2 regions of the Methylacidiphilum kamchatkense Kam1 genome follow, and region 2 is predicted to be linked to the other one. Evidence: riboswitches for the same ligand, from Rfam matches in the RefSeq annotation. Region 2 holds a riboswitch; the other holds the start of a gene.
The links. A riboswitch is a leader RNA that binds a small molecule or an ion and turns the genes downstream of it on or off. The one in region 2 is predicted to bind fluoride.

Region 1: another riboswitch for fluoride. It lies ahead of kam1_RS06535 (cation:proton antiporter); the one in region 2 lies ahead of kam1_RS00810 (MFS transporter).

What each region holds. Positions count from the first base shown of each region.
Region 1 covers NZ_CP037899.1:1,380,076-1,387,704, reverse strand. The annotation lists gene kam1_RS06545 (dihydroorotate dehydrogenase-like protein) at 138-1,133, shown strand; tRNA gene kam1_RS06540 (tRNA-Leu) at 1,473-1,555, opposite strand; gene kam1_RS06535 (cation:proton antiporter) at 1,628-2,785, opposite strand; fluoride riboswitch at 2,830-2,909, opposite strand; gene dtd (D-aminoacyl-tRNA deacylase) at 3,012-3,449, shown strand; gene kam1_RS06525 (ABC transporter ATP-binding protein) at 3,536-4,231, shown strand; gene kam1_RS06520 (ABC transporter permease) at 4,236-5,027, shown strand; gene kam1_RS06515 (hypothetical protein) at 5,074-5,298, opposite strand; gene kam1_RS06510 (DUF4337 domain-containing protein) at 5,519-6,082, shown strand; gene kam1_RS10670 (hypothetical protein) at 6,114-6,467, opposite strand; gene kam1_RS06505 (DUF4339 domain-containing protein) at 6,470-7,531, opposite strand.
Region 2 covers NZ_CP037899.1:164,035-171,663, reverse strand. The annotation lists gene kam1_RS00815 (efflux transporter outer membrane subunit) at 1-1,437, shown strand, start outside; fluoride riboswitch at 1,478-1,551, shown strand; gene kam1_RS00810 (MFS transporter) at 1,700-3,214, shown strand; gene kam1_RS00805 (efflux RND transporter periplasmic adaptor subunit) at 3,241-4,575, shown strand; gene kam1_RS00795 (universal stress protein) at 4,916-5,323, shown strand; gene kam1_RS00790 (DsrE/DsrF/DrsH-like family protein) at 5,411-5,824, shown strand; gene kam1_RS00785 (sulfurtransferase TusA family protein) at 5,845-6,087, shown strand; gene kam1_RS00780 (NAD(P)/FAD-dependent oxidoreductase) at 6,111-7,256, shown strand.

The DNA.
Region 1 (7,629 bases), 990 kb from region 2:
CTTTGAATGAGAATTTGGAAGATTTTAAGGGATGGTTCACTGATTTCTAGATTCATTGAAAACCAGTAACTGTCCGAAGAGAAACAGACAAAATCTAGAGTTGCTAAACCCAAAAGAAACACTTAGGTTAAGAAAAGATGACTCTGCAGGTACAGTATCTAGGGCTTACTTTACGGTCTCCCTTAGTGGCTGGGGCTTCTCCTCTTTCCTCTTCTCTTTCAGGTATTCAGCAGTTAGAACAAGCTGGAGCTGCGGCCATTGTTTTGCCATCCTTGTTCGAAGAGCAGATTATCAAGGAAGCAATTGCTGAAAAACACTATACAGATTTGAGTGGTAAGTATGCAAAGTTTTCTGCACTTGAAGATTATTTTAGCCCAGAATCGTATCTTCATTTGATAAGAGAAGCAAAAAACAAAGTACAGATTCCAATTATTGCAAGCCTCAATGGAAAATCTCCAGGATGGTGGTGTCGATTCGCCAAAAAAATAGAAGAGGCAGGAGCAGATGCCTTAGAGCTCAATATTTTCTGGATGCCTACAGATATGGATCAATCGGCTGATTCCATCGAGATGTTTACACTTGATATTGTGCGTCTTGTTAGACAAGAGATCCAGATTCCCCTAGCTGTAAAAATTAGTCCCTTTTATACAAATGTAGGAAATATGGCAAAGAGGTTCCTAGCTGCAGGAGCGAACGGACTTGTTTTATTTAATCGATTTATGCAGCCTGGAATAAATACAGAAAAGATTGAAATTAAAAGCCAAATGCTATTAGGAACAAGCCGTGATACTTTTCTTTCTTTGAGGTGGATTGGAATCTTATTCGATCGCTTAAAAGTGGATTTGGCAGCGACTGGAGGTGTTATGGAACCAAAAGATGCTATCCAGTTGATTTTAGTGGGTGCGACCATCGTCATGCTTTGTTCTGCGCTTTTAAAAAATGGGCCTGAATATCTAAACGTCATGGAAAAAGGGCTTGTTAATTGGATGGATAAGCATGGCTATTCTTCTTTAGAAGAATGGAGAGGTTTATTGAGCCAAAAGAGATGTCCAGATCCTGAGACCTTTGAACGAGCCCAATATATCAACTCTCTTATTTTGGATAGGGAAAAAGAAAAGAATATCGGTAGTTAAAAAGAGGTTCAAGAGAGAGAAACAAAAGTTGTCAAACTGTTCTTTTTCGTCTCCTCTACAGAATAAAGAGCCTACCTTTTAATTTCAGTTATCTTCCTAAAGGCTATCAAGCATCAAAGAAAGAAATCCTATAAGTGGTTCCTGGTCCAATCTTTAAGTAGTTCTCCATTTATTTTTGAGAAGACTCTTATTGGATATAGTTTTGTTTTACTTGTGTTGCTTTTCTTTATGTTTTTTTTTAATTACGCATTTGCAACCCAAAGGCATTTGTTCAACCATCCAAAGGTTTTCATAAGGTAGAGAAAGAGAAGTCAAAAGAAAAAATCTTTTTGACTTTTGTGCCGGTGGAGGGAGTCGAACCCACACCCGGTTGCCCGGACCAGATTTTGAGTCTGGCGCGTCTGCCATTCCGCCACACCGGCAACGCTTTTAGCCAGAGAAAATTACATTATATATTTTTTTAAATCTTGTCGAAAAAAAACAATGCAGTTTCTTTATGTTCTTTTTTCCTTCAGATGATGCCAGGGAATGAAGAACCGATTCGCGACCAGCGTCGGGATAATAGCTGTGGTAATAATGACTGGAATTAAAATCGAATACTGTTTTTGAGAAATAATTTCGTGAGATAGCCCATAGAGACAGCAAATCACATTAAAGGTTAAACCAGTCGACATAAGTAAAGTAGTATAGGCTGCTTCTTGCAATTTCTTTCTTTTTACTAAAAAAGGGAAAATGCTAATAAATTTTGAAAGCTGTTGCAGAATAAAAAAAAGGAAAACAGGCAAAAAACTTTTTGTTAATTCAGTTAAATCGACAAATGATCCAGCTCTAATAAAATAAAAGGGAGTCAGCATGCCTAGCGTTACGGTACGCAGCCGTTTAATGAAATCATGGTGTTGTTCAATCGATCCTGCTAATGTCATGCCGATGATATAGGCTGGTAAGACAGCTTCTGAACCTGCCCATACGGCAATACCTCCAAGGGTAAAAAGGAAAAATAGGAGGTATTTTATTTCTAACTCTGAGGGTTTGTTTGCGTAGTATTTTAGAAAAACAGGAGTGATTTTGGGTAAAATGAGGGCACAAATGAGGACTGTTCCTGTTAATACTCCTGTTTTCCAACCGAAGGGAGCAAAAAGGAATCCTAATAGGAGCACGGAGCTAAGATCGTTGATAAAGCAAGCTACTAAGAGCCCCTTTCCGTAGCTTGTTTTGTTCAGTCCAAGTTCCAGAAGAACCGTATACATAACGGCAACTGAAGTAGCAGAGAGAGCAATTCCACCAAGTAAAGAGGCTCTCCAGTTCCACTGAAAAATGGCGTGCGCAAAAAATGAACAACTTAAGAAGGGGACAAAAAAAGTTAGTAGACCAATAAATGTAGCTTCCTTCCATTGTTTTCGAAAAGAAGTTGGATCGAGCTCAGAGCCAGCCATAAAGGTGAGCATAATGGCTCCTAATCCAGCAAGAAAAGTAATCCAGCCTTCTTTAGGATTGAGTCCAGTTTTGCCGAAGAGTATAGTAGCTAAATATTGGCCTAAGATACCAATTATTATTTCAATGAGGGCCGCAGAAACCCTAAACTGAAGAGCTAGCAATGCGGCGAGCACTGCTAAAGCCATCCAAAAAGAAGCTAAGAACCAAGTGTGCTCCATTGGAAAACCCTTCGTATGTTGCGAATCTTTTTCTTTAGCAAATGGTTGCCGTAGGAGTTATCACTTCTTAAATAAGAAGGGTTTTCCAAAATATTGGATGGTAAACTCCATTACCAAATGCTTTTCTTTAATAAGGAAAAGGAGGGGTGTCAAGACTTAGGAGATTAATTTTTTTAGCTTTCATTTTTTTTAATGACTATAAAGAAGAACGTATTGTCTTTGTAGAATGATTGGATTGATTCAGAGAGTAAAGGAAGCGGCTATCAAGATAGAAGATCGATTGGTTTCTTCTATTGGAAGAGGCATTTTATTGTTTTTAGCTGTGGAAAAGGGAGATGACGAAAAAAAAGCCGATCAGATGATAGAGAAAATCCTACAGTGCAGAATTTTTCCAGATGAAAATGGAAAAATGAATCGCTCGCTTCTTGATATTAATGGAGAACTATTAATAGTTCCTGAATTTACACTTGCGGGAGAATTTTTAAAAGGCAAAAGACCTACCTTTCATCATGCAGCTCCTCCAGAAGAAGGTAAAAAACTTTTCGATTATCTTGTGGAAAAAGCGGAAAGTAAACATGGCTTAGTCAAAAAAGGCTGTTTTGGAGTAAACATGACGGTATACTTAATAAATGAGGGCCCAGTCAGTTTTTGGATTAGGACATGAACTTTATATTTATCCGAAAGACATAGGCTAGGAAAAGGGAACGGTTGTTTGGTTTTATGTCCAAAATTGCCATAGAAGTTAAAAACTTGAGGAAAGATTTTGGGAAACTCGTGGCTATTGATCAGATTTCATTTTCGATTATGGAGTCTGAAATTGTAGGATTTCTTGGGGCAAACGGTGCAGGTAAAACCACACTAATCTATCTGCTTTTGGGATTACTGACACCCACTTCAGGTACCATACGCATCTTTGGCTTCTGTCCATTATCGGCAAGAAATGAAATCCTTTCCTTTTCCAATTTTGCATCTGGGTATATTAGTCTGCCTTCTAATTTAACTGTCCGAGAAAATCTTCTTGTTTTTGCTCGCCTTTATCGGGTGAAACAACCAGAGCTAAAAATAGACTTTCTTTTGGATCTGTTGGAAATTACACATCTGCAACATAAGGTAACCGGTTTTTTGTCTGCAGGAGAGTTGACTAGAGTTTGCCTCTGTAAGGCTTTGTTGAATGATCCAAAGCTGTTGTTTTTGGATGAACCAACAGCCGGATTGGATCCAAGCATAGCTGATAAGGTCTGTGAGCTTTTGTTAGAACTAAGAAAGAAATCTGGAGTTACAATCATTTATACTTCGCATAATATGCGGGATGTGGAAAGACTTTGCGATCGGATTATTTTTATGAAATCTGGAAAGATCGTCACACAGGGGATTCCTCTGGAAATAGTGCAGGAGTTTAAACAGAGAAATCTGGAAGAACTGTTTATAGAGCTAGCTAGGAAATAAATCCATGAGTCTAGAAAGAATATTGGGTCTATTTTTACGTTATACCTACGTTTATAGACGCAGTTGGATTCGAGTTTTAGAGTTTGTTTTTTGGCCCGTAATGGACCTTCTTGTTTGGGGATATCTGACTCTTTTTCTTTCTAATGCAGAGAAAAGCATTTCCAGCCCATTTCAATTTTTAATCGGTGCGATGATTCTTTGGGATGTGCTCTACAGGACTCAGCTGGGGATCACAGTATCTTTTTTAGAAGACGTTTGGTCAAAGAATTTAATCAATCTTCTTGTGACACCACTAACTATTCAGGAATTTTTTACAGCGATTTTTCTAGTGGGGATCTTCAAATCTCTTTTAATTCTTGGATTATTGGGATTTTTAGCGGCTCTTTTCTATCATTTCCATTTGACGCAGATTGGTTTCTATTTACTCCCACTGATTGGGAACCTTTTTCTAATGGGTTCTGCTTGTGGTGTTTTGACCATTGCTTTATTGCTGCGATGGGGACAGGCTGCAGAGTCTCTTGCATGGGCTATACCGATTCTTTTTCAACCGTTTGCGGCTGTCTTTTATCCGCTCTACGTTCTTCCTAAATGGATACAGCCCCTTTCGTTTCTTGTCCCTGCAACACACGTTTTTGAGGGATTAAGAGGTGGGCTACAAGGGACCTACTCCTATAGCCACCTCTTTTGGGCAACTTTTTTAAACTGTTGTTATTTAGGTTTTTCTTTTTTTCTTTTTCAGCGCTTTTTTTTAAGTGCTAGAGAAAAAGGATTACTGGTTAAAATTGGAACTCAATGAACCTTTTCGCTGTTCGCCCTATTTATGCTTTCTTTAAAGGCTTCTTTTATTTTAAAGAAAAGCTCGAACCCATTCCTTCTTTGAGCGGTAGAGGTTCCTTTTTCTGCTCCTTTATTTTCTTTTCGGAGGGGCTGGCACCAAGAAAACTACTAAACACCGTCGCACCAACAAGAGCCAGAATCCATCCTCCAAAAAGGAGGAAAAGTACGATAAATCCGACGAGTGTACCAATAGAAGAAACCAAAAAGGCAATAATATCATTTATATTCATAGATTCCTCCATTAATTAGTAAATATTATGAATAAAAGTACATTAAAAGCAAATAAGAATATATAATTTTTACTCAAAATGTGTGCGAAGGAAAAATACTTGAAAAATGTTTTTGAAAATCTTTTTATCTATATTTTAAAAAGAATCACAACCATTTTTTTCTATAAAGAATAAGTAATACTTTTTTTTAAATATATTAAAAAAATCGATTGTTCTATATATGACAGAAAAATCAATTGAAGAGAAGGCGTACGAAATTATTAATGAAAAGCTAGAAGAAGATCGAAGAAAGGAAAAGTGGCTATTTCATGTTTCTTTTTCGATCATTTTGATGGCTGTATTGGGAACGATTGTCACGGCGGATTCGGAAAATAGTGTGACAGAAGCCATTATATTGCGTAATGAGGCAGTTCTTTATCAGGACAAAGCGACGGATATGTGGAATTTTTTTCAAGCAAAATCCATGAGAGAGACGGGGTATCGTATTGCCAATATTTTAAATCCTCGGCCTGAATTTGAACAGGAACTGAAGAGGTATCAGAAAGAGAAGATTGAAATAGAGCAAAAGGCAAAACGGCTAGATGAAATGGTTGAGGAAAGAGTAAAAGCCAGCGAACGATATTATAGGAAACATCATATTTTCAGAATATCAGGAATTCTTGTTCAGGTTGGCATTGCTTTGTCTTCTGTTTCTGCCTTGATGAAGAAAAAAATGGTATGGTATTTAGCAATATGCCTAGCTACAGGAGGACTCGTTGTGTTTATAACAGCCTTGCTGCGATGAGGAGCCTTCTCAATCTGCTTCTAAAGGGATACTAAAATGGGAATATCCATTTTGTTATTTTTAGGAAGATATCCTTCATGGTAGTTTCTTTTTCTATGTCATGTTTTTGAAAGCCCCGGCTCGAGGAAATACCCAGAGAGTAAATGGGAGTTTGGAAATGTTTTTCTATTGTTTCTATGACATAAGAATAAAGAAAAGAAGCTAGGGTTTCACATTCCGTGGCGGATTTTTGCAATTCAGTGGTTGTATCTGCTTTCGGTTCTACAAGGATACAAAGAGATCCAGTAAAGAGATCTTTCCCATAGCCTGAAATTTTTTCTGTCCATTTCCCCTGATTTTCATAGGCCCCTATTTGGATTTGTAAATCTTCTTTTTCGGCTTTCAATTCTATAAAGCCGTAAGTTTCAGAAAGCCTGAAAAAAGAAGATTCTTATTTTGAAAAAAACCCTCGTAGACTGCGGGTAATTTTTCTATGGAAGGAGGGAGGTTTTGAGAAAAATCAGTTTCTAGCCTTTCTTTGAGCAGGGATAAAGTAGAAGCCTTAGCTTTCAAAACCAATGGGGAAAGCAGCAAAGACTTTGGGGAAAATGGAGGCAAAGAGGGCCAGGCTGATCGGAGTACATAGGATCCATTATGAAAGGAAGATTGATAGAGGAACCAGCCTGAAAGCAGGAAAAGTAAACCAACTCCATAGTAGGGAATAAGTATTAGCCCAAGAATCCACAATAATCTGACCCAAGTCATCATGTCGATTGATTTGAGCCTGACTAGCTTGTTTTTTTCTAACCACAGTTGCCAAGGAAATGCCCTTTTTTTATGAAAGTGACAAAGAGAAAAAGGAGAAGCCACATCAGGATATTTCATCAGGATAGTTTTGACTATCTGTTTGACATGCTCTTGGCTGAGGTCAACCACTCGGAAATGTTTTTTACGTTCCATAACGGCCATCGTGATGTCCACTTCCTGTTCAAACTGCCGAAAAGGGGTATAGATAAACTGAAAGTGAACGGAGGAACGAGCAAGGATGTCTTTAGATTTTGGATGGGGAAACTCTAGCCTATATTCAAGCCAAACGGTTGCTTCTAATGGATGAGATCTAGAATGAGAAGCTTTCGTCCCATACAAAGCAAGTTCTTCATCCATCCAGAATGCAATCTGTTGCGAAGTCTTCAGTAGTTGAAGAAAAGGATCGGTTGGAGTCTCTTTATCAAGCCCACTTGTTTGAGACACTGGGTTGTTGGTTTCAGCTGCTTTTTTTCCCTCAGCTACTTGCTCCTTCTTTTCCTGTTCAGCCTCCTGAATTAGTTTTCCGAGTGGTTCCCAATCTTTAAGGTCTTTGTGCCATGCAAGGGTTTGGGTATTTATTGTTCCTTTTTCTAGCAACTGAAGGATCTCATCCATAGAAAAAGGCCCCTCTTTTTTGCCAGATTGAACGATATAAATTTCCATAGCCATTTTGTATCTGTCTCAGGAATCTTTGAATGGGCTACAAAGACAAAATGCCAATTGTTATATAGTTAAAATTTTGGGAAGAAAAAAGTTTCCCT
Region 2 (7,629 bases):
GGAAAGTGGAAATTAGCAGCACCTAAAGATTTCGTCAAAAAAGGCGAATGGTGGAAGATTTTCAACGATCCAGTACTCAATCAACTGGAGGCTGAAGCGGAAGCGGCTAATCAACAGATTAAAATGGCAATGGCTAATGTCATTGAAGCGCGAGCAGGAGTAGGAGCAGCCTTGAGCGCTTTTTTTCCGCACACCAATTTCACTCCAAGTTATCAGCGCTGGAAACTGAAAACGCATCTGCCTTGGCTTCCCTTTATTCTACCTGAACCTATTTTTTCAACTGTTCCAATAAACGGCCTTCCTGCTGGATCCATCATTGGAACCACTCACTATTATGGATTTCAGCCTACGCTGAATATGTGGCAGGTCTATCTTAATTCAAATTGGGAACTTGATATTTGGGGCAAATTAAGAAGACAACTAGAGGCAGCTAAAGCAGAAGCTCAAGCTTCGCAGGCAGAATTAGAAGGAGCCAGACTAACAATCCATGCCGATGTGGCTCAAGCCTATTACCTATTGAGATATCTAGACAGCCAACTTGAAGTCATGGAAAGAATGATCCGAGTCTATGAAGATAATTTAAAAAGAGTAGAAATCAGATATAAAAGTGGGTTATCCAATGAACTAGATCTAGCAAGAGCAAAAACAGATCTTTCACGGATTAAATCCCAATACATCGCTTTAGAAAGCCATAGAGCAAAAGTGGAAAATTCGATTGCTCGGCTTCTTGGTCAACCCGCCTCCACTTTTCATTTTCCTCGAAAACCACTGAAAGAAGAACCTCCAGAGATTCCCACAAGTCTACCATCGGAAATCCTCGAGCAAAGGCCAGATATTGCTCAAGCTGAAAGGGAAATGGCAGCAACCAATGCTATGATTGGCGTTGCCTACGCCGCCTATTTCCCTTCGGTCAATCTGAATGCGTATTTTGGATTTTTCAATACGGATTTTGGTCAACTCTTTACTTGGCCATCGAACTCCTGGATTTATGGCCCATTAATCGATTTACCTATTTTTGAAGGAGGAAGGCTTTTAGCTAATCTCATGCAGGCTCGAGCCGCTTATGAAAAAGCCGTAGCTTCCTACAGGGAAACTATTCTGTCTGCATTCGAAGAAGTTGAAAATGCACTCATTGGTGTCCGGCTCCTAGAAGAAGAACAAAAGGTTGAAGATGAGCTGGTAGAATCGGCAAGAAAACAATACGACCTTGCAATGGATAGGTTCCAAAGGGGGCTTTCGCATTATATCGAAGTGGATACAACAGAAAGCCTCTGGCTTAATGCTATCCTGACCGATATCGCATTGCGCGGAGAAAGGTTTATTGTGCGCATCGCCCTTATTCGAGCTTTTGGAGGAGGATGGAACGAGTCTTCCATGCGGCCTCCCCAGATCAAAAATTCAGAATCCAACCCTTCAGCAAAGCGTCAAACAAAATAACACATTTTTGTTGAAAAATGTATCATTCTAGGTATAGAAACAACTATTGGGCGATGGGGCTCGCCGTCCGTTAACCGCCATTTCTTTGAGAAGGCTGATAGCTCCTACGATTACCTATTATAGAAGGAGACCACATGGCAAAGAGGCGGCTAACGGCAGACTTCAAGCAAAAAGCTCAACAGAAACTCACTGCTTTCTGTTCTCATTCTAAAGGAACTCCAAACAATCCCTCTTCTTTCCTTTCATCGTCTTGCGAGGGGGTATGAACAAAACTATCAAAACTTTCCTACTCTTTACTCTTTATTTTCTTCTTCAATGCCTCTGTTTTTTTCAATCTGGCTCCTATACAGACATCATTCCATATGCAACGGCGGAACTTGGCCAAAGTCAAAGTCATGGTTCATGGACCAACGGATTTTTTTTCCTAGGACAAAGTTTAGGTCTTCTGATCGCTACGCAAATTAGTCTTCAATACGGTAGGAAAAAAACAGTTTTTTTCTTTTCTTTTCTTCTAGCAGCCAGTTCTTTGTTCTGTGCTTTGTCTCTAAACTTTTACCTTTTTTTGGTTGGACGTACCATCCAAGGGATGTGTTGTGGCATACTCATTCTTGGATCTCAAAGTTTAGTATTCGAACAAAACCCTGATCCATGGCGACTGATTCCTTTGATGCTTGGAGCCGTAGCAAGTGTCTTGCCTTTTACCATTGGTCCAATGATTGGAGGATATGGGAAGGAACTAATAGGCAGAGAAGCAATGAGCTGGAAATATTGGTTTGTACTGAGTGCTGCTTCCCTTTTAATCTTGAGCTTTCTTTTGCATCTCTGCTTAGAGGATACCGAAGAAAGGATAGAAAAAAGACCATGGGACTGGAGGGGACTCATTCTTTTGTCCATCATGCTAGGATCCCTACAAATGATCTTCAATATGGGGGATGACTACGAATGGTTTATTTCACCAATAATCGATTTTCTTTTCTTTTTGGTTGTGGTCAGCTTTGTTTGTTTTATCTATGTGGAAACAGCCACCAAAGAGCCACTGGTAAGGATCGATCTTTTTTTAAGAAAAAACTTTTTGATCGGCTCTTTTTCTCTTGCAGTTGGCTTTCTCCTTTTCTACGGTCTCTGGACAACCCTCCTTGTTCGACTTCAAAATCAAAGTTCGTTTCCTCCCCATTTAGCAGCAATCCTCTTTGTCAGCATGGCTGTCTTTTCTACTCCTATCGTTATATGGTTCCCACGATTCCTTGGGAAAATTTCCTTACGCCTCAGCTCCTTTGTTGTATTTTTCCTGTTGGGCGTCGTCTATTGCTGGATGGGCTATTTTGATTTCTACCAAAAGCGTTGGTTTTGGATGCAGCCCTCTTTTTCATTTCTTCTCCAAGGAATCTCTTTAGGCCTTTTTTTCTTATCTCTAACCAATCTTATTATTTCTGGTCTGTCTCCTAAAAACCAACTGCGGGCTGTGGAACTTTCCAGTAGCCTACGGATACTAGCTCAAGGATGGGCTTCTCCCCTCATCGGCACCCTTATCTATCACCGAATAGTTTATCACAAGATGAGACTGGATGAGTGGTTAGATGGAGGCAATCTCTTCTTGACGGATTTTTTTTTAAGATTTAAAGAGCAAGGTCTGAGCAAAGAAATAGCCATAAGACTGCTCGATCAATCGGCAATCGCTCATGCCTTTGTTTTAAGCCTCAACGATGCATTCCGACTCTGTGGAGTGGGGTTCTTTATTCTCTCTGGAATCATTTTGCTGGCCAAAGAAAAACGGTGAAGGAGGCATAAAAGAAAAAAGAAAGTATGAAAAAAGACTCAGAGCAGAATAATGGGAAAAGGGCCTTTCCTTTTAGAGAAAAAGAACGGCAGAAAGAAAGCAGAAGTCGCTTTGAGCGTCTTTTCCATGTTATGATTCTTTCTTGGCAACGTGATTGGAGGACATGGCAGCTTACTAGAAATACATATGTTCTTCTTTTAGTTTTTCTTTTCTTGCTGGGCGGATGGTGGTTTTTCTTTTCAAGCAACTGGGTGACGACAAACGATGCCTACGTGACAGGCAATGTCATTCCAGTCAAAGCACAAACTTCGGGCAGAGTGGTTGAGGTGCTCGTCGAATCCACACAGTATGTTAATAAAAATCAGGTGCTGGTCCGATTAGACTCCTTAAACCAAAGAGTCGCCTTCGAAGGTGCCAAACAGAATCTAGCAATGGCAGTGCGGAAGGTTGAGGATCTGTTCAATAAGGCCAAATCCCTGAGAAACAAAATAGCCGCTCAAAAAGCCATTTTAGGACGACAGCGGTATGATCTAGGGCTTTATGCGTCAGGAAGCAAAGCTGGAGTAGTTTCTATGCAGGACGCCATTGATGCCCAATGGAAAGTGCAGGAAATAGAATCAACGATTCGTCAGCTCGAAGACGAATTACATTCCACAGAATCCTGGATTCAAAAAACGACCGTCTGGAACAATCCGATTGTGCTCAAAGCAGCCGTAGATTTGAAGAATGCTTATCTAGCCCTTTACAGGTGTCAAATTGTAGCTCCTGTTGCAGGTTATGTCGCTAGAAGATCGGTGCAGGTTGGAGATGAAGTCACACCCGATCGACTGCTGATGAGTATTGTCCCCTTGGACTATTATTGGGTCGTAGCAAATTATAGGGAAACCGAACTAAGAAAAATGAGACCTGGACAACCGGTTAAAATCAGAGCAGACATATACGGGAGGCGCTATCTATATCATGGGGTGGTAGAAGGTTTAGAGCCTGGTTCTGGAACCGTATTTGCACTGCTTCCTCCAGATAATGCCACAGGTAATTATATTCATGTGGTCGAAAGGATTCCTGTCCGAATAAGACTGGATCCCAAAGAATTGATCCATCATCCATTAAGACTGGGCCTATCAGTGGTCACCAAAGTAAATGTCTCCCACAAGGGAAACTCCGTGCTTAAGCCGATCACTGAAATTCCAGCCAATGCCAAAACAAGCGATTATACTTCGACTTATTTTAGCGAAGAACTTTCCGGTGTCGAAGAACTCATCAAAACAATCATTGAAGAAAACCGCTATCCTCAATCCGAACAAAAGGAAAACATCAGTCAGAAACCAGATGCCCCCCTTTCCATAAATCCCTCTAACTGATCGCACTTATTCAAGAGTAACGCAACGCAGATTTCTCCTGCTAATCACCTTCAACATAATGGAGTAGTGGCAAATTCTTTTTTTAAAACGGTAGCAAAAGACCAGTCTTAGTGGTCAATGAAGTTGCCAATGGCGCATGACTATGGTAGATTGAGCTGAAATTCCTAATCCCTCAAAAAGAAAGCTGCTAGATGCATGCCAGGATGCTACTCCTCCACTTGTAGTAGAGTCCTTTAATGCATTGAGAAGCCATCTTTCCAAAGAAGGGGAAGAGAGCAAGACCGCATGGAAGACTAGGAAGGTTTGTTGGTATATTTTTAATAAAAAAAAAAGAAAAAACATGTTTTTAGGCAAAATACTAGTAGGATACGATGGGTCCGAATCATCAAAGAAAGCCTTGTCCTTTGCTTTGCAAATCGCCAAATCCTTCGGTTCAAAAGTAACCATCCTATCGGTTATGCACGCCCCTGAATTTAATCAAGATATGGAGTTTGCTCTAGAAAGAGAGAAAATTGTTTCGGATCTAAAATGGGCGATGGAAAAAGCGGCAGAAGAAAAAGTAGAGCTGGAGGTTAAAACGGAGATGGGAGATCCTGCCGATCGCATCCTAAAGCTGGCTAAGGAAGGGAACTTTGATCTTGTCGTTTTGGGACGAAGAGGGCTTTCTAGAGTTGGCTATTGGCTTACGGGCTCTGTCTCTGAGCGTGTCCTTCGTCATAGCCCCTGCTCCATTCTAATCGTAGAATAAAAAAACCGAGACCTTGACCAAAATAAACCATTTATTTTCTTGAGTTCCCCAAATTCTATTTTATAGTTGTTATCACAAGGATTAGTTATGGAAGATAAAATTTCAATCATTCTTTTTTCTGGTACTGTCGATAAGCTCTTGGCAATGGCAACCCTCGCTTCTGGGGCTGCAGCGATGCAAAAAAAAGTTCAAATTTTTGTGACTTTTTATGGTCTTCTTGCCTTTAGAAAAGACGCGTGGAAAACGAACCGAAGGCTTAGTAAGGATTTTGAGGATTTTGCGACGGAAGCCATGAAAGCCATGGAAGAAAAGAAAGTTCCCAGTTGGCTTGACACCCTCAAGGCAGCGATGGAAATAGGGGATGTGCAGGTGCATGCCTGTGGGCTGACCATGGATCTGCTGGCTATTAAACTTGAAGATTTGGAGTCCGTTGTTAGCGATGTTGTGGGTGTGGGGACGTTTGTTGAAAATGCGTCTGGAGGCCAAGTTCTATTTATCTAGAAGCCAAAAAGGAGAGTGTTATGGAAGGCATTAAAATTACAAAAGAAGTAGACGCGCGTGGGAGTTTTTGTCCGGGACCTCTCATGGAAATGATCCGACTGATTCGCTCAGCACAAGTTGGAGATGTTGTGGCAGTGATTTCTGCAGACGAAGGGACGAAAAAAGATTTACCTGCCTGGATCAAAAAGGCAAAACATGAACTGATAGCGGAAGAGCCAGTTGAAGGCGGTGGCACCCGCTTCATTTGTAGAAAGCTCCATTGAATCCAGCAAATGGAGGATTCATTATGGCTAAGAATATTTTAATATTGGGTGGAGGAACAGGGGGATCTATCGTTGCTAATATTCTTGCAAGATCGTTAAGCCCTCAAGAAGCAAGTATTACCGTCCTTACAGCTTCTCCCCAGCATGTTTATCAACCCTATCAACTCTATATCCCTTTTGGCTATCAAGATCCTCGAAAAATTGCACGCTCGGAAAGATCGCTTCTCCATCGGAGAGTTTCCTTGGTTGTAGATCCAGTTGAAGAGTTGGATGTTAAAAATCAGAAGGTAGTTTGCCGCTCCCGCAAATCTTACCCCTATGACTATCTAGTCATTGCTACTGGCTCTACCGTTGATGAAGAACAAATCCCCGGTTTTAAAGAGGGAGCGGATCATTTTTATACGCCTGAAGCTGCTTTTGTCCTCTATGAAAAACTACAAAATTTCAATGGAGGTACCATTGTTGTGGGTATTGGCGGACTGCCTTATAAATGCCCCGTGGCGCCGGTAGAATTTACGTTTATGCTAGAAGAATTTTTGACGAAAAGGGGAATTCGTCAGCAATCTGAAATTATTTATACTTTCCCTCTTAACGACGTTTTTAATATCAAAACGGCAGCCGATTATATCAAAGCTGACTTCGATAAAAGAAACATCAAAACTGAGCTTTTCTTCAACCTCGCAGAAATTCATCCTGAAAAAAAGATTGCCGAAAGCATCGAAGGCACTGAACTTTCTTACGATCTTCTTGTCATGACTCCTCCTCATAAAGGAGCTCCTTTTCTTAGAGGACATGAAATTGCGGACGCTGATGGATGGGTACAAACTGATAGGCATTCGCTTAAAGTTGCACAATTGGAGAATGTTTGGAGTTTGGGAGATACAACGAATTTACCGGTTAGTAAAGCGGGAAGCACAGCTCATTTTCAAGCTCCCGTTATTGCTAAACAAATCTGTGCGGCAATAAGACAAGAAACGGTAGACTCTGAAAAAGTGAAATATAATGGACATGTCGCTTGTTTTATCGAATCTGGATATGGAAAAGCAACGATGCTTGACTTCGATTACGAGCATCCTCCCCAACCTCCTCCACCAACAGAATTTATCCATTTTCAAAAACTGGCTTTGAACAAGTTCTACTGGTATCTTATTCCCAAGGCGCTTATTTAAAAATTCGTTAGTTGCATCTAACGGGAACCTAAATATTACGGTGATTAGCTTAAGAATAATGGGTCTTTTACTTGCTAAGATTGGCTCTACAGAAGCATTTGGTTGATTTTGTTTTTGCAACACGATCTTCTGAAACCCCTATTCAGTTCGCTTCAAACAGGTACCGTTGATTGCCTATATCTTCTTTCTCTTGCTAAGAGTGATATGCTCTGAGAAAGACTCCTACTTGCTTAAACTAAAGAAGGAAAGCATAAGTTTTAGTTTTCCAAGCTACCTCTGCCTACAGTATCCAATACACTGAAAAACACACACCACTTCGTTCCCTAATTGCCCTTTCAGCATTCCAAGAAAGGAAAAAAAAGCTAAATAAAAA